One region of the Anaerocolumna sp. genome, then DNA from elsewhere that is predicted to be linked to it. Evidence: a T-box and tRNA genes for the amino acid it is inferred to sense, from the RefSeq annotation. Region 1 holds a T-box; the other regions hold tRNA genes.

Region 1 (4,222 bases):
TATCAAATACAAGATTCCAGAAGCGGTTGATAAAGCGGTATACACCGTCAATTCCTCTATCATCCCATTCTGAATCTAATTCTGGCGGTCCTACGAATAATTCATAAAGTCTTAAAGAGTCACAACCGTAATCTTTTACCAAATCATCTGGTGATACTACATTTCCTTTTGATTTACTCATCTTCGCACCATTTTTGCCAATCATACCTTGGTTAAATAATTTGCTAAATGGTTCATCAAAATCTACCACACCTATATCATTTAAAAACTTTGTATAAAATCTGGAATATAGTAAATGCAATACCGCATGTTCTACACCACCGATATACATATCTACCGGCAGATATTTTTCTGCCTTTTCCTTGGATACTAACTCTTCTTTATTCTTACTGTCTACATATCTTAAGAAATACCATGAAGATCCGGCCCATTGAGGCATAGTGTTGGTTTCTCTCTTTGCTGGAGCGCCACATACAGGGCATGTGGTATTTACCCATTCATGAATATCTGCAAGTGGTGATTCACCGGTTCCCGTTGGTTGATAATGGTCAACTTCCGGTAATAACAATGGTAATTCTTCTTCCGGTACCGGTACTGCACCACAGTGATCACAGTGTACAATAGGAATTGGTTCTCCCCAATAACGTTGTCTTGAGAATACCCAGTCACGTAATTTATAATTAGTGGTCTTTTTGCCAATACCTCTTGATTCTAAGATTCCCGGAATATCGCGCTTTGCATCTTCAGATTTCATCCCATTAAATTCACCGGAATTAATCATAACTCCCGGTTCTGTATAAGCTTCTGTTAAATCCTGAATTTCTACTCCGTCTTTTGCGATTACCTGAATAATAGAAATATTAAACTTGGTTGCAAAATCAAAGTCTCTGTCATCATGGGCCGGTACACACATAATTGCCCCGGTACCATAATCTGCTAATACATAATCAGAAATCCAGATTGGAACTTTTGCTTGATTTAAAGGATTGATTGCATATCTTCCTGTAAATACGCCTGTTTTTTCTTTATCTTGCAAACGATCTACAGAAGACTTCATGGAGGATTTTAAGATATACTCTTCTACTGCATCTTTTTGCTCCGGTGTGGCTAACTTTGCACCTAATGCATGTTCCGGTGCCAATACCATAAAGGTAGCTCCATATAAAGTATCTGGTCTGGTTGTGTAAACCTTCACTTTTTCATCGGTTTCATCAACTACAAAATCAATCTCTGCACCATAACTCTTGCCAATCCAATCGGATTGCATCTTCTTAACCTTTTCCGGCCAGTCCAATTTATCCAAATCATTTAATAAACGATCTGCATAAGCAGTTATCTTTAACATCCATTGTTTCAAGTTCTTCTTAGTAACGGTTTCACCGCAGCGTTCACAACTGCCATTTACAACTTCTTCATTTGCTAATCCAGTCTTACAGGAAGGACACCAGTTAATAGGCATTTCCTTTTCATATGCTAAACCTGCTTTAAACATCTTGACAAAAATCCATTGTGTCCATTTATAGAACTCCGGATCCGTTGTATTAACTTCCATATCCCAGTCATAGATCGCTGAGATTTCATTAATTTGCCTCTTAATATTCGCAACATTTTCTGCTGTTGACTTTTTAGGGTGAACACCCATTTTAATTGCATAATTTTCTGCTGGCAGGCCAAATGCATCCCAACCCATTGGATGAATGATGTAAAAGCCTTTCAGTATCTTATATCTGCTCCAAACATCACTGATTACATAACCTCTCCAATGTCCTACATGAAGACCACTTCCGGATGGATAAGGAAACATATCCAGACAGTAATATTTTGGTTTCTTGCCGTCGTTTACATTAACCGGTTTTGCTTCCCAGTTTTTACGCCACTTCTTCTCAATCTCTTTGTGATTATATGGTGTAGCCATAATCAATTCCTCCTAAATTTTTAATATATTTTGATTCTAAGCTCCCACAATATCCGTAAATAAATTACGTTAAGGGATAATAAACTATCAAGCTAACTGCTTTCTTACTTCTTAGAAATACAAAAAACCCTTTCGCCTCTATCAATAGAGACGAAAAGGTTCAATTCCGTGGTACCACTCTAATTCGTTTTAAATAGTTAAAACGCTCTCGTAATTTCTGTAACGGGAATTCCCGCCTCAATCTACTCATAGTATAAACAAGAATGAGAAATATATATCTTGCCAAATGATTAAACACTACTTCAATTAAGGAACTCCAAGGCGAGTTGGGAGATATTCACCACTGTCTTACACCAACCGACAGCTCTCTTTAGGTGTATTTTCTCTTAATACTCCTTTTCATAGCTTTTAGTTATTCCATTACCGTTTATTTTATATCAAATGGTTTGCTTTTGTCAAGTAATTATATTTTTTGTTCCTCAATTCTATTTTATAAAAATGGTAATTTCCACTTTTCTTATTTTCTTCTTTCGAGTATCCAGACAAATAATAATTCTCCCTAGGCTTCCTTATCCTGTGAATTATTATTCTCTACAGGATTTATTCTTTTACTGTAAAATATGAAATTACGCTTATATAACTTCCATCCGTATTTGGAACCAAATATTCGATTTTATATTTTCCGTTTTTCATATTACTAATCTGAATTTCCACCTGACTGGTGCAGTCTCCGTCTTTATTGAATGCCGTAATTCCTTCCATTACAAGTTCATTGTTTATTTTTGTTTCCGAAGGAACTTCTTTATTGGTTACACCTTTTATACCGGCATCACTAAAATAAGTATACTGTACCGTAATACTTGTCTTATTTCCTGCTTTATCCTTTACATGATAAGAAACGTAATAGCCATAATCACTATTTGTTTTTACATTAATTACAACATCTTTTGCTGTTAATTTAGATAGATTATCACTTACAAATAGATTTTCTGCTGCTAATTTCTTTATACCTTTACTACCTGATTGTAACTCTTTTAAAGTAATTTCTCTATGGTCGATTCCGCTTATTACAGGTGCAATATCATCAATATAAACGGTAGACGTTTCAGTCGTGGTATATTCATTCTTTGTGACAAAATATACAATTGTATAGGTTTCTTCCGTATCCTGAATAATTTCTACTTCAATATCATCAGGAGAGACTGATTTCTTTCTTACAGAGGCACTTACTCCTTCTAAAGCAAAATCCCTGTCCACTATCATATCGCTTGTTACATAGCGGTCGGTAATACCTTCCAGAACTGGTTCAAAAGAGCCTTCTTTTACTGTAATGGTAACCTCTTTCTTCTTCGTTCTTCCAATGGCATCTGTAGCATGATAAGTAACCTTATATTTACCGGCTTTAAAGATGTCAACCTTTCCTTCTACTTTTATTTTAGAGGTTATATCCATACTTGTTGTAGAAGTAGCAGTTACTCCATTTAATAAATCGATTTCTGTTCCCCATTCAATGGTTCGATTCTTTGCCCCTTTGATATCCGGTGTTTTATTATAAAATGGATTCTCTTTGTTAGGATCCGTAGGATCCCATCCGGTACCAGCTTTTAATTTAATGGTCTCCGGTTTACCTAATGGGCCCGGATTCTTGTCATTATAGATTTCAACGGTAGTTCCGACAGGGCAATTATCATATAACCATTTGGCATCCTCAACCGTTATTCGAATACATCCATGAGAGGCAGTAGTCCCTAATTTGTTGTACTGTGTGGAAGATAAGGTGGAAGGATCCATCTTATAGTACCATACGGAATGAAATAGAATTCCTTTTACAATTCGGGTTGAATATTGCCCCCATACATCACCCATAAGCAATTTCCATCGATATCTTTCCATGGTATTATATGTGCCTAAGGGAGTTGCCCATCCTGCAGAACAGGTCATCGCTTTTACAGGAACCGTATATTTTCCATTTTTATCTTTCTCGTACACGGTGATACAATTTTGCTGCTTATTTACCTTTATATAATATGGATAATCCTTTTTGGCCGATACAGTTGTAGCTTTCATTACAGCAAAACTAAAAATAAGGCACCCCATCATAAGCATCATCTTCGGTATTCTTTTTTTACATCTCTTATACATTCACACTCTCCTTATTTCTTATTTAAGACAAATACAACTTGTCAAATCAGTGTATGAAATAAAACCTCATAAAATACCATAATTTACTATTGTGTTATTCCCGTGTCACATCTATTTCAAAAGTGTTAAAGAACCATGAACTAAAAAGTTAAAATTTTAGAGCTA
Region 2 (4,222 bases), on a different contig from region 1:
CATTCCGGCATGTTTATTAGGGTTGGCCTGATTGACAGTATCTCTAAAGAAAATAAACGGAGTTCCGGTTTCTACTGCACTTTTCATAATCTTTTTCATAATATCAAGGGCAGTTACTGTAACACGTTCCAGATTTTGATTTTTTTCACAGGCAAGATAATGTTGCGTAAAGGTTTTGTTGTCTTCATCATCATAAAAATCTTCTAAGTAAAATCCCATTTCTTTATGTACTTGATACGGGTCAAATAATGACCAACTTCCTCTTGCTTCCAATCTCTCCATAAAAAGATTGGGAATACTTAAAGCTGGGAAAATATCATGAGCTTTTCTTCTATCATCTCCATTATTGGTCCTTAGTTCCATAAATTCATAAAGGTCACGATGCCATATATCCAGTGTAATAGAGGCCCCGCCCTTTCTTCTGCCAAGCTGATCCACCGCCACCGCAGTATCATTATATAAACGAATCCATGGGATGACTCCTCCGGAAGCATTTTTATACCCTCTGATTTCACTATTTAGCGCCCTGATCTTTCCTGTATAGATGCCTAACGCACCACCATGTTTGGATACACTTGCGAACTTACTGTTCACATCATAAATAGACCACAGGTTATCCCCCACAACGGATATAAAGCAGCTGCTTAATTGATGATAAGGAGTACCTGCACTGGCAAGGGTTGGTGTGGCTACCGTCATCTTTAGCAAACTAAGCAGATCATAAAACTTTTTAGCATATTCCATCTTTTTGCTGCCTTCTGGAATGGCAAGATGCATAGCAATAGCAAGAAACCGTTCCTGTGGCAATTCCAATACTTCTTTATTAAAACCTTTAATTAAGTATCTATCTGTCAACAGTTTCAGGCCTTCGTAATTAAAGAGCAAGTCTCTCTCCGGTTTTATATAAGCACCTAACTCCTTAATCTCCTCTTCCTTATATTCCGTTATTAAATATTCTCCGTAATATTTATCCTTCACCAACTTATGTACTAATTCGGAAAAATCTCCATAGCCAAAATAATCATATCCTCTATTAATTGCGGCCTCTTTATATAAATCAGACATTAATAATCTTGCTGCAACATATTGCCAGTTAATATTTGTAGTTTTTACCGTATTACCGTGGGCATCTTTTGTGGTTTGAATCATCTTTTCTATGGCAGTTTGAATAAGAACTTTCTGTATTTCCTTTGTACTCATACCATCCCGAAACTGAATGTTGGAGTCCATTTCAAGCTCAATTGGGTCACAGCCCTCTAGCCCCTCACATACATAAGCTACCATCTTTTTTGTTTTTTCTACGTAAAGAGGTTCATAACTACCATCCCTCTTCTTTATTTTTATATCCATAACGCCCTTCCTTTCTCTCAGCAATAAATCATTATTAGAATATCAATCCACCCAGACAGCCTATATGTCTAAAATTAAGCGAGAAAAAGCCTCATAGTCAGAATGCAACTATAAGGCTTGAATTATATCTATATTTATTATAAATACTAGGTACAAAATAAAACTCATTTTACATGAGCTTACCCTAATAAATATAGCATGTCCTGTCCTCACAGAATTGCTATTCTATAAAACTTAGGCAGGTATTCTGACTTATACTTCAACATACATTTTCGCCTTCCCAGATATTCCAGTGGCCGATTTTTGCAATCCAGAAAATGTACTCTGTAAATACAGCAATGGGATTGTGCAGGATTCTCACCTATCTTCCCTATTAATTCCATAACCCAGGGGATTTGCCCAAAGCTTATCCTACTGAATTGGAAACCTAAATTCTTGGTTATTATTAAAATATACTATTCATATTAGGTTATTATAATATATAAATATTATCATTGCAAGTAAAATGCTCCCTGTATTATAGTGGGAAATTGTCGCCTGATAAAGAGCTATTTACAGTGTGGCATACGCGCTAGATTCAGGCTCTAGCAGCTGCAAGACCCTACGGGTTCAAGGCTGCATTTTTGAATTAAAAGGGACATAAATAATACTTAATTATACTGTTAAGACTACTATACCAAGTTAATTTTTATACTTTTTAAGTAAATTTCATAACCTTATACTTGACATAACTGAAAAAAGTAGTACAATATTTACGTTACTATTATTTGCAGTCGTGGCGGAATTGGCATACGCGCTAGATTCAGGTTCTAGTGGTCGCAAGACCGTGAGGGTTCAAGTCCCTTCGACTGCATACATAATTTTTATTAAAAGAAGCCGATTACTGCAATCGACTTCTTTTATTTTATATGTTAAAATAATCCCCAAAAACATAAAATAAGAGGTGCAAGCTTATGAATATAATAAAAGTCACAGAAAACAAAAAAGAATATATCGACCTGCTATTACTTGCAGACGAACAGGAAAGCATGATAGACAAATACTTGGAACGTGGCGAGATGTTTGTTCTAGATGATAATGGAATAAAAGCCGAATGCGTAGTTACAAAAGAAGCAGACGGAATTTATGAGATAAAAAATATTGCAACCAGACCTGATTGCCAGCGAAAAGGATATGGAAAAGCCCTGATAGAATTTTTGTTTTCTTACTATACGGATTGTAGAACTATGCTTGTGGGAACAGGTGACAGCCCACTCACTCTGGACTTTTATCAAAGATGCGGCTTTATTGAGTCACATCGTATAGAAAATTTTTTCACTGATAACTATGACCATCCTATATATGAATGTGGAAAGCAACTTGTTGATATGGTTTATCTAAAAAGGGAGTCATAAAGTTCCTCCTATTTTTGTTGCAATGTCCCGAAGTCATGGTATAATTTAGCATATCAAGTCCTTTTTAGGACAAATAAGTGATAGGAGGACGGAGTAAAAATGAAAAGAGCAAAGGTTCTAATGCTTCTGTTAATATCTGCTTTACTTTTTAGTGCATGTAATGGTGGGAAGCAGTCAGCAAAAGAAATTCCTGATGATTTTGGATTTGTTTATACCCACAATTTCACAGAAGTTGATACGTTTAATTCTACAATAAAAAACAGATTTCAATTTGACGAAGGAGACCCAAATGCTATAACAGATTTCAATTTTTCTGACGAGCAGCTACAGAAGATTTATGAGGCCTTTATAAAATATGACCTCCATGATCTGCCTGAAGAGATCGATCCGGATAAAGGCTATATGGCCATACCTCCATCCTATTATGAATTTCAATATGTATCCGATGGTGAGACTAAAAGCATATCCTGCAGTACAGGTGCCCACATAGACCAAAAGGGAATATCAAAGGCTAACAATAAATTTGTAAAGTTCATGACGGAAGTTTGGGAGTATGTTCATGAATCTGATGCATATGAACGTCTTCCATCCGGTCCACAAGTGGAATAAAACAAATAAAAAATCCGTTGTTCTGTAAGGAGCAGCGGATTTTTTAGGTTTAACAAAGTTATTCTGTTTTATTCTTTTTGTAACACACCAAAACAAATTTGTATTGGTTTGTCGGAAACTTGATAGGAATATTTACACTTGCTGGTATTGCCTAAGTACTTTTCTGCATTCTCCGGTGTGTCAAAATTTTTGCTGTCATAAGATGGTACCACTGGTGTGATCCAAGTCATATCCGACTCCATCTCCAATAACACAAAGTCCCTGCCTAGCTGAGCGTCAGGATTTTCAGCAAGATAATCTTTGAGAACAACAGACAAGTTAAAATCTAATACAATTGTGGCATCCTGTAGGTTTTCCACACTATAAACGGGACTGATAATCCGGTATGCTTCACCAATTAAATAGCTGACTGGTTCCTTTGGTGGTTCAGCAGCTGTCAGTACATAGCTTTCCTCTACCGCAGCTTCTTCACGGACACCCTGATAAATATAGCCTTCAGCGCCATTTCCCTGGCTGGCAAGAGCCGCAGGTTTGCTGAAATCATGCCCTCCACCTTTTCTAAGATTATCAAGTAAAATCCGGTTATTATCTAATATATACTCTGTGTTCAATGCCTCTAGTGCATCCACAGATAAAGAGGGTGGTGCAACCAGAACAGATAGGAACATATATTCATTTGTATTTCTTATTCTTGTGACATACTCGTCAAATGCCTCATAATTTTTACTGTAATCAGCAACACTATCCGGCCGAATGATCACATAAAAATTCGGTCTGTCTTCCCAGGATTCATTTTGAAACACAGTGCGATAGCGGCTTCCATGCTGAAGTAAAAAATCTTGTAGATCACCATTCCATTTTTCATGAAA
Region 3 (4,222 bases), on a different contig from region 1:
ATATTACTGGTAGTTACATAGATAGAACCATCCTCTCCTTGAACAACTTCCCGTAAACGACCGTATTCATATTGCAGCCATTGGGTTACGTCTGTTACGGAAGTTCCACTATCATTTAAGGATAAGAGGAGCAGCTGCTCACCCCGAAGACATGCAATCATTAATCGTCCTGCCCAAGAGCCTTGGTTTATAAAGGAAATACCGGAGGGTGCCCATGTTACATCTCCGCTGTGGATGAGCGGCCTTTGTGTCTGCAAATCACTAATTACATCATACCCTTCCACCAGCGGCCATCCGTAATTGGCTCCGGGATAAATAATATTTACTTCATCATGAGCACTCTGCCCATGCTCCGTACTATATAATATATTTTTATCGCTCCAGGCTAAACCCTGGGGATTTCTATGCCCATAGCTATATATTGGGGAATTCATGAAAGGATTATCTTCCGGAATGCTGCCATCTAAATTAATACGCAAGATTTTACCTGCCAAACTTGACAAGTCCTGGGCTAAGGAAGAATTTCCGGAATCTCCTGCAGTTATATATAATTTTTGATCCGGTCCGATTTTTATTCTTCCTCCATTGTGAATTGCTCCTCCGGGAATCTGATCAAGAAGGATCTTGTCAAGGGTTGCTATATTATTATGTTCCACTAATCGAGCAACCCGGTTAAATATTTGATTGTTTTCTGTATAGGTATACATGATGTACAGATAATGGTTCTGTATAAAATCCGGATCCAGTGCGATACCCATCAAACCACCTTCACCCTGGCTTGAAAAAGGCGGAGGGAGAGTAATAAGAGGTTGTTCAAGAAGTCTGCCGTTTTGAATTTTTCGCACATGTCCATTTCGCTCGGTAAAATAGATATCTCCGTCCGGACTCAAAGCTAATGCCCAGGGAACATATAGATTTTCGGCTACAACTTGTATTTCATAAGGGAACTCTTGAAAGACCATGTCTGATACTTGATTGTAACGGTAGCGTAGCATAGTTGGATATAAATATTTCTTTCTCATTCAATACACCGTGAAAAACATACTTTTTATTATTATAAGTAAATACGCAAAAGATGTTCGTACATAGGATTAAATATACATATAAAGTTTTTACATGATTCCGTCCTGCTTAATATTGCTTAAGTAAAATTTCTTAAAATAAGAATCTTAACTTTTCTAAGCAGCTAAAAGCCAGAATGATAAAATGGGAGCGAAGATATAGAGGTATTGTCCATTCCCATTTGCTTATGGGTAGAATTACTTATTAATATATTATTTTCTACCATAAGTAATTAATAATCCCTGCACTTTTAAAAAGGATTTTTTCTTATCCGTATTACGAAAGTATTCCACTAATGTCTCGTGTTTTTGCATATAGTTTTTTGCCTGGGCTCTGTCAGTTCCGTGATTCATCAGGAATTCTATTGTATCTTCCTGTTCGGAAGGGCTAAAAGTCTTATCCAAGCCGTTAATAGCAATAAAATCCTGTATCATTCCATTATAGTTTTCCATTTCAGGATTTACATACATGACTCTATCATTTACTCGAATATCAATATCATGTAATCCTAATTGCTGCATATAAAATGGTAAACGCATTCCAATTGCATAATCCCTTCCTTCACATTCCAGCTCTTTCTTCCAAACTTTATGAAAATCAAAGGCAGTGCAAAGATACTCATAATCAATGGTATCAAAATATAATCCATCCTGCTCCAGCTCTCTATTCACATCTACGCAGACAATAAGTCCCCCATTTTTAACAGAAGCTGTCATTATTTTTAGTATCTCCATGGGATTATTCATATGCCTCAAACCGGCTTGACAAATGGCAATGTCATATTTCTTATCTGTTTTATAAGAATATATATCGGATTCAATAAAGTAAGTATCCAAATCCGTATTGTTAAATCTAAGTCTTGCTTTATTCGTATAATATTCATTATCGACACCTGTATAGGTGCTTCCCTTTGGAAAAATTTCCAGTAACTGCTGTCCTAAGTAAGCATCACAGCACCGGAATTCAATTACATCAATGGGCCTATCTATGTGCCATACATTATTTATGAGAAAACTAAGATAGTCATTATTCCAGAAATACTTTCTGTTTTTATATAAATTATCTGCCTTTTCATTTAAAGTATCGTGATTATCCGTATTCCTTGGTATGTAATCCTGCTGGGGAAGTGGTTTTAATCCTAACAATTCATCAATGGTAACATGAAAGTATTCAGCTATACATGGAAGTAAGGTTATATCAGGCATTGTGGTACCTGTTTCCCATTTGCTGACTGCCTGGAAAGATACACTTAGGTGATTTGCCAAGTCCTGTTGCCCTACGCCCTTTTCTTTTCTTAATTCTGCAATTTTAAGTTTTATTGTAGCCATAAAATACCTCCTAGATTTTATTAACATAATACTAACATGAATATTATGTTAATCCTATAACGTAATAGGTGAAAGAACTCGCATATTAGTTGAGAATCATTTGTTAGCCTATACTCGAAGTAAAGTTTGCAAATCAGAGGTTATGATAAATTATCTGCCTTATCTAAAAGCTATTACTTTTGAACAATGGTGTGAAATCATCCCCCAGAATTAATACGCCCATAAAAATGAAATTAAGTATAATTAAAAAAAGCGAGAAATCCTTTTCAAGGTTTTCTCACTTTTAACGAATGCAGTCGACGGGACTTGAACCCGTACGAGCGCAATGCTCACTAGATCCTTAGTCTAGCGCGTATGCCAATTCCGCCACGACTGCAAATATTTATTTCATAACTTGATAGGTTATGTTATGATATTATATGTTCGGCCTAATAGTATGAATAATTAGTGAACCGAATAAGATTATAACACTTTGTAAAGAATAATTCAATAATAATTTTAAAGAAATAATCTGAAAGTATTCCCACTTAAAATTTCAGATCATGAAAGGACATAGTAGAATGCAAGTATCACAACAAGTGCCGGATAAGGCCTTTACTCATAGCGGCAAATTCCATGCAGATGATGTTTTTGGCGCTGCCTTATTAACCTATTTAAATCCAAATATAACAATTGAGCGTGGTTATGAGGTGCCGGAAGAATATGACGGCATTATTTTTGACATTGGAGGCGGAGAATATGACCATCACCAGCAAGGGGCACCAGTTCGGGAAAATGGAAATCCTTACGCAGCTTTTGGATTACTATGGAGAAAGTTTGGTACATTAATATTAAATGAAGAAGAAGCAGAAAAATTTGATGAATCTTTTGTTCAGTCCTTGGATTTATCCGATAATACAGGCAGCAGAAATGAGATATCGGAAGTAATATCCTTATTTAATCCTGTTTGGGATTCTGAGGAAGAGCCGGATACCTGTTTTCAGGAAGCTATGAATTTAGCAAAGACCATATTAGAGAAGAAATTCTTGCGAATAGAAAGTGTGGAGAGAGCAGAAGAGGTTGTTAAAGAGGCTCTGGATCATGAGGAAGATAATATAGCAGTACTTTCAATAGGAGCACCTTGGAAAAGATTCATTGTTGGAACGGATATGGAATTTGTCATATCACCTTCCGATAGAGGAGGGTATACCGGTCAGGGAGTTCCGATAGACCGGGATACCAATGAGCTAAAAATATCCTTTCCGGAGAGCTGGAGGGGAAAAAGAGATGAAGAGATAAAGGATATCAGTGGTATAGATACCTTACATTTCTGTCATAACAGTGGTTTCCTAATAGCAGCGGACACTTTGGAAGATACCATAAAAGCATGCCGGCTGGCAAAAGAAATCCATATTGAAAATCTATCTTTAACTGGTGAACAAGAAGGAGATAGAGAAAAAATCAACGAACTTCAGCCAACTTAATTCCAATCCATTTGCAGTATGTTTTTTAAAATTTCTGCATTTTGAGGTCCGATTTTAGTTACGATATCCTTTTCGATGGATTCCTTCATTGATTTACTGTCTAAATAACATGCTTCTCCAAATGAAGTTAATTCCAAATATTTATTTCTATTGTTGTTTTCTACATTATAAATGGTAATAAGCCCTTTTGAATGTAACAACTTAATATTTTTATGTGTAGCCTGCCTGCTTATATCAACTTTTTTGGTTATCTCTGCAATGGCAGGCTTTTTTCCATATATCAGTGATAAAATTTGCCATTCTGTACTGGTAATGGCAACATTATAAGAACTATTCCACATTTCTTCTATAGTCTTTCTTAGTTGAAGA
Region 4 (4,222 bases), on a different contig from region 1:
ACTGCCACGGGGATACCGACAGCAATTGAAGCAAGGCTGCTCCACAAGTCTTCTGCCAGAAGCATGAAAAACAATTTGGAACGGCGCATGCCCATCATCAAATACATCCCAAGCTCATGGCTTCGGCGCTCCAGTTGGTATTTGCTTGCAAAATAAACAAGGAAAAAGAGCATAAACAATGTTACCATATAAAAGGCTGGGATCAGGCTTAAAAGTCTATCAACAGCACCGCTCTCCATCTCTTTAAGAAATCCCATAACTCCCTGGTTTGGCAGTGAGAGGATAATGTAAAAAGCCACGACAGCCGCCAGAAGCGATGAGAAAAAAAGCCCGTCTTCCCGTCGGTTCCGCTTACTATTACGGCGTACAAGATCAAAGAACATTTGCGCTTCCTCCCCCCAATTGTGCCATGACAGCAAGGATACGTTCATAAAACTGCTGCTGTGTCTCATTCGGTACTTTTCGTCGCAGCTCATGGAAAATGATTCCGTCCTGTATAAAGAGAATCCTGCTGCAGAAACTGGCGGCGTTGGAATCGTGGGTAACCATTAAAATAGTGGACTGCTGGATGCGGTTAAAACCAGCCAGCTTATCCATCAATATACGAGCGTTTTTAGAATCCAATGCACCGGTAGGCTCGTCTGCAAGGATAATTTGGGGATTAAGAATAAGTGCCCGGGCTGCTGCCACACGCTGTTTTTGGCCGCCTGACATTTGAGAGGGAAATTTCTTCATCACGTTGGTGATTTCAAAATATTCCGCTAACTCCTTCAGACGCTTATTTCCCTCATTTTCAGCCACTCCATGAATGCCAAGGGGTAAAAGAATATTCTCCTGACCCGTTAAGTTGTCCAGCAATTCAAAGTTTTGAAACAGATATCCGATTTCTTTCCCCCGGTAATCTGCCAACTTGCTTCCTTTCAGTGCACCAATCTCCACACCGCCCATCAAAATGTGTCCTTCTGTGGGGCGAATGACCGTGGCGATACAGTTTAGCAGTGTGGATTTACCCGATCCACTGGCTCCCATAATGCCGAGGAATTCACCGGGCAGTGCCTTGAAAGAGATCCCGTTCAGTGCCTTTGTTTGATTTTCCTGTCTACCATAATATTTTCGCAGAGATTTAATCTCCAGAATTGCCTGTTTCATAAAAAATACCTCCTTTGCTTTTAATATTATTATAATGGAGCAAGGTACTAAAAAACACTTACATTGAATGAAAGGTTTTATAGTACTCACAGGAAGTTGTATACCGGACTGATTCCGGCCAAAAAGCACCCCGCTTTCTTGTTAAAAAGCGAGGTGCTTCTATGAAAAACGAGGGTCCTGAATTTTTCATTCAAAACCCTCGTAAGTCTGCATAAACACTGGCTTTTCCCGCCCAGCATCTATTTTGGCCTAATCTTCTAATGCGGATAGAGGGACTCGAACCCTCACGAGGTTGCCCCCGGCAGATTTTGAGTCTGCTGCGTCTGCCATTCCGCCACATCCGCAAGAACCATGCGAAAAATATTTTAACACAATTAAAACACAATTGCAAGGTTTATTTTATTTTTCTACGATTAAATCTGTAATTTGTTCATAAGTTGCATTTTTTGATATTTTAAAGTCACCTACATTGATAATTCTGCTATAATCATGGTCTTTCATATAATTATTAAAATCGTTTTTGTCCTCTATCAGTCCGTAATTATATAAAAGAGAAGATACCTGTTCAGAAGTCATGCCTTTCTCAATCCGAATAATTAAGTAATCTTCTGCTTCCTTCTGCTCTTTTGAATCTGCAGCTTGAACTGTCTTATCCGCAATTGATTCATCAACTGATTTATCTGCATCCTCTTCTGTAGTTATTTCTGCTGGGGTTACTGATGGTTCCCCACTAGAAGTGTCAGTGTCGGTTTCATCTTTATCTTTTGTGCCTTTCTCTATTGGTGCCTCTATTGGTGACTCCGTTGGTGTTATTGAAGGTGTTACCGACGGAATTAACAAATCTTCTAACGCTTTTATTTCATCGTTTCCATCTGCTGCTTCTGTACCAGGGGTATTACTCGTATTTAAATTAGCCTTGTCTTTAGAAGAGGCTCTAAACGCAATTGATAATATAATGGTAGAAAATAAAATACCTACACTCAATCCTCTTAAATAATATTTTAGTTTCATGCTGCTCTAACTCCAATCTTTATCCAATGCCATGTTTAACTAGTCTATCTCCTCTTATTAAACAGGTCAATTACTAATTTTACTTCTCCTTGGCCCAATTCTAATAATTTGGATATTTCAACAATAGAGTATCCCTGTTTATACAACTCCAATATTTTAGCGTTGTTGTTTTCAGGATTCTTTTCCATAAGCTGGTTTAATTCCATTTGCTGATTTTTTTCCTTATTCCTTTTGCTGTCACCAAAAACTTCTACTGCTGTAGGATTAGAATTAGTGTTGCTTTTTGATTCTGAAACACCCTTATTTACTGTACTGCTGCTTGCAGTATTGTTAGCCAAATTGCTATTTGCAGTAATAGCCTTCACCCTATTATCATTTGCTGTTTGAAGAACATTTTCTTTCAATACTTTCTTTGTGCTTTGAAGCTGTTTCATCAGTTCCTTTAATTCACTTTCTTTTTCGTTTAACATATTATAGAGGAAGATAACTTCTTCATGATTCTGATTGATTTTTTCTAATATTTGATTGGAATAATCGGTTACCGCAATGATTTTTTCATTAGACAAGTGACTTAGCTTATCATCTGTAGTTTGAAGGACTTCTTCGGATACTTCGGATAAAACTAAGTCAACTTTTTTCTTTATTGCCTCAATGTCTTCCTGAGTAAGTCTACCTGGACCATTTCCATCCTTATTGAATTCTTCTTTCGTGTCCTTAGATTTATCCACCAAGAACATACTAATCACTAAAATTCCTACTCCGATTAGAATTAAAACGATTTCAATTGGTGTCATTGTTTATCTCCTGTCATATTTTAATATCGATTGAACCTGAATGAAAATGATCTTTTGATGCAGTTTCTTCTTCTTTCTTTTTCTTCTGTCCATGGTAACCGGAACCGGTATAAGAGCCATTACCTTTTTCCTTTGCGTCATAACGGTATTCTGTATTCTCACTTTTAATGGTTTTTGTGGTTTGCTGTCCATTATGACGTATTTCGTTATTGAACTGGTTATTCAAATGCATCTGTTCGTTCATCGGTTTTTGTACTTCATGCTGCTTATAAACAGAAACTTCCTGGGATTTTGGCGGCATGGTAATAATATCGATTGGTTTTATTGGCATAGCAATCCTCCTTTATAAGCCTATAAGCTTAATATCGGCTCTCTCTCGTATAAATTTAGTGTAATGCACCTCACTTCTAACATAATAAACCACGTTAGAAATAACAATCTTTACACCAGGATACGCTATGTTTTCAATACGAATGGTGCCACTTTCATTTTTATTCATCTCAAGTTTTAATTGCTCATAACGATAAGTGGCTTCTTTTATTTTATTATCTAAATCAATACAATGCAGGGTCGCTGTTTTTATGTAATTTAACTTATCCGGGGGCATTTTTTCCCCATTACTGACTTTCTTCTTAAAATTATTCAGAATTGGCATTAATTTTTCCATATCCGTTCTCATGGAAGTAATACTTTGTTCTAAACTTTTGAACTCATCAGAAGCCGCCGGATCAATACCAACTTCCAGCACCGTATTGGTTCCCATAGTGGAACCTGCTGTTTTTATGGTTATACTGGTAGCAGACCGGATTTCTCCTCCAGTCACAAATCCCTTTTTACCTCCCACTGTAATATCGCCTCTGGCAGATATCTTACTGTGTAAAATGGCTTCTGTAGTGATATAACCTCCTGCTTTCACTTCTGCATTCTCAATGAACTTGGATATAATGTTCCCATCTGCTTCCATCGTTCCTCTGCTCATTCCCTGCATACCGCGCTTGAGGATAATATTTCCGCCAGCTCTTAAAGTAGCCCCTTCCACTACGCCATCTACAATTATGTCACCTTTAGCCTGAACAGAGAAGCCCGTTATTACATTTCCTTTAATGGATACATTTCCTTCATAATTAATGTCTCCTGTAGAAACATCCACGTTTGCAGGAACTTCATATGTATTTGCAACAAATACCCGATTGTCCCGAAGCATAGCATGACCATTCACGTCAGAATACATCTTAAGTCCGTCATCCGATAAATGTATTCCTTTACCA

What was found. A T-box is a leader RNA that pairs with one kind of tRNA and senses whether it is charged. The one in region 1 lies ahead of leuS (leucine--tRNA ligase), so its partner is inferred to be a tRNA-Leu.
Region 2: it has a tRNA-Leu gene. The T-box ahead of leuS (leucine--tRNA ligase) is inferred to sense a tRNA for this amino acid. The anticodon was not compared.
Region 3: it has a tRNA-Leu gene. The T-box ahead of leuS (leucine--tRNA ligase) is inferred to sense a tRNA for this amino acid. The anticodon was not compared.
Region 4: it has a tRNA-Leu gene. The T-box ahead of leuS (leucine--tRNA ligase) is inferred to sense a tRNA for this amino acid. The anticodon was not compared.

Annotation. Positions count from the first base shown of each region.
Region 1 covers NZ_DAMAUC010000039.1:21,774-25,995, reverse strand. Annotated here, with positions in the region: gene leuS (leucine--tRNA ligase) at 1-1,915, opposite strand, end outside; T-box leader at 2,059-2,327, opposite strand; gene RT261_RS19865 (L,D-transpeptidase family protein) at 2,516-4,057, opposite strand.
Region 2 covers NZ_DAMAUC010000009.1:142,076-146,297, forward strand. Annotated here, with positions in the region: gene RT261_RS09390 (ribonucleoside-diphosphate reductase subunit alpha) at 1-1,350, opposite strand, end outside; cobalamin riboswitch at 1,571-1,796, opposite strand; tRNA gene RT261_RS09395 (tRNA-Leu) at 2,120-2,203, shown strand; gene RT261_RS09400 (GNAT family N-acetyltransferase) at 2,304-2,744, shown strand; gene RT261_RS09405 (hypothetical protein) at 2,844-3,353, shown strand; gene RT261_RS09410 (hypothetical protein) at 3,422-4,222, opposite strand, start outside.
Region 3 covers NZ_DAMAUC010000009.1:132,135-136,356, reverse strand. Annotated here, with positions in the region: gene RT261_RS09365 (PQQ-dependent sugar dehydrogenase) at 1-1,022, opposite strand, end outside; gene RT261_RS09360 (DNA (cytosine-5-)-methyltransferase) at 1,275-2,390, opposite strand; tRNA gene RT261_RS09355 (tRNA-Leu) at 2,682-2,766, opposite strand; gene RT261_RS09350 (MYG1 family protein) at 2,951-3,853, shown strand; gene RT261_RS09345 (MarR family winged helix-turn-helix transcriptional regulator) at 3,850-4,222, opposite strand, start outside.
Region 4 covers NZ_DAMAUC010000011.1:59,199-63,420, forward strand. Annotated here, with positions in the region: gene RT261_RS10520 (FtsX-like permease family protein) at 1-383, opposite strand, end outside; gene RT261_RS10525 (ABC transporter ATP-binding protein) at 373-1,149, opposite strand; tRNA gene RT261_RS10530 (tRNA-Leu) at 1,411-1,493, opposite strand; gene RT261_RS10535 (hypothetical protein) at 1,549-2,160, opposite strand; gene RT261_RS10540 (DUF6115 domain-containing protein) at 2,205-2,954, opposite strand; gene RT261_RS10545 (hypothetical protein) at 2,968-3,285, opposite strand; gene RT261_RS10550 (DUF342 domain-containing protein) at 3,298-4,222, opposite strand, start outside.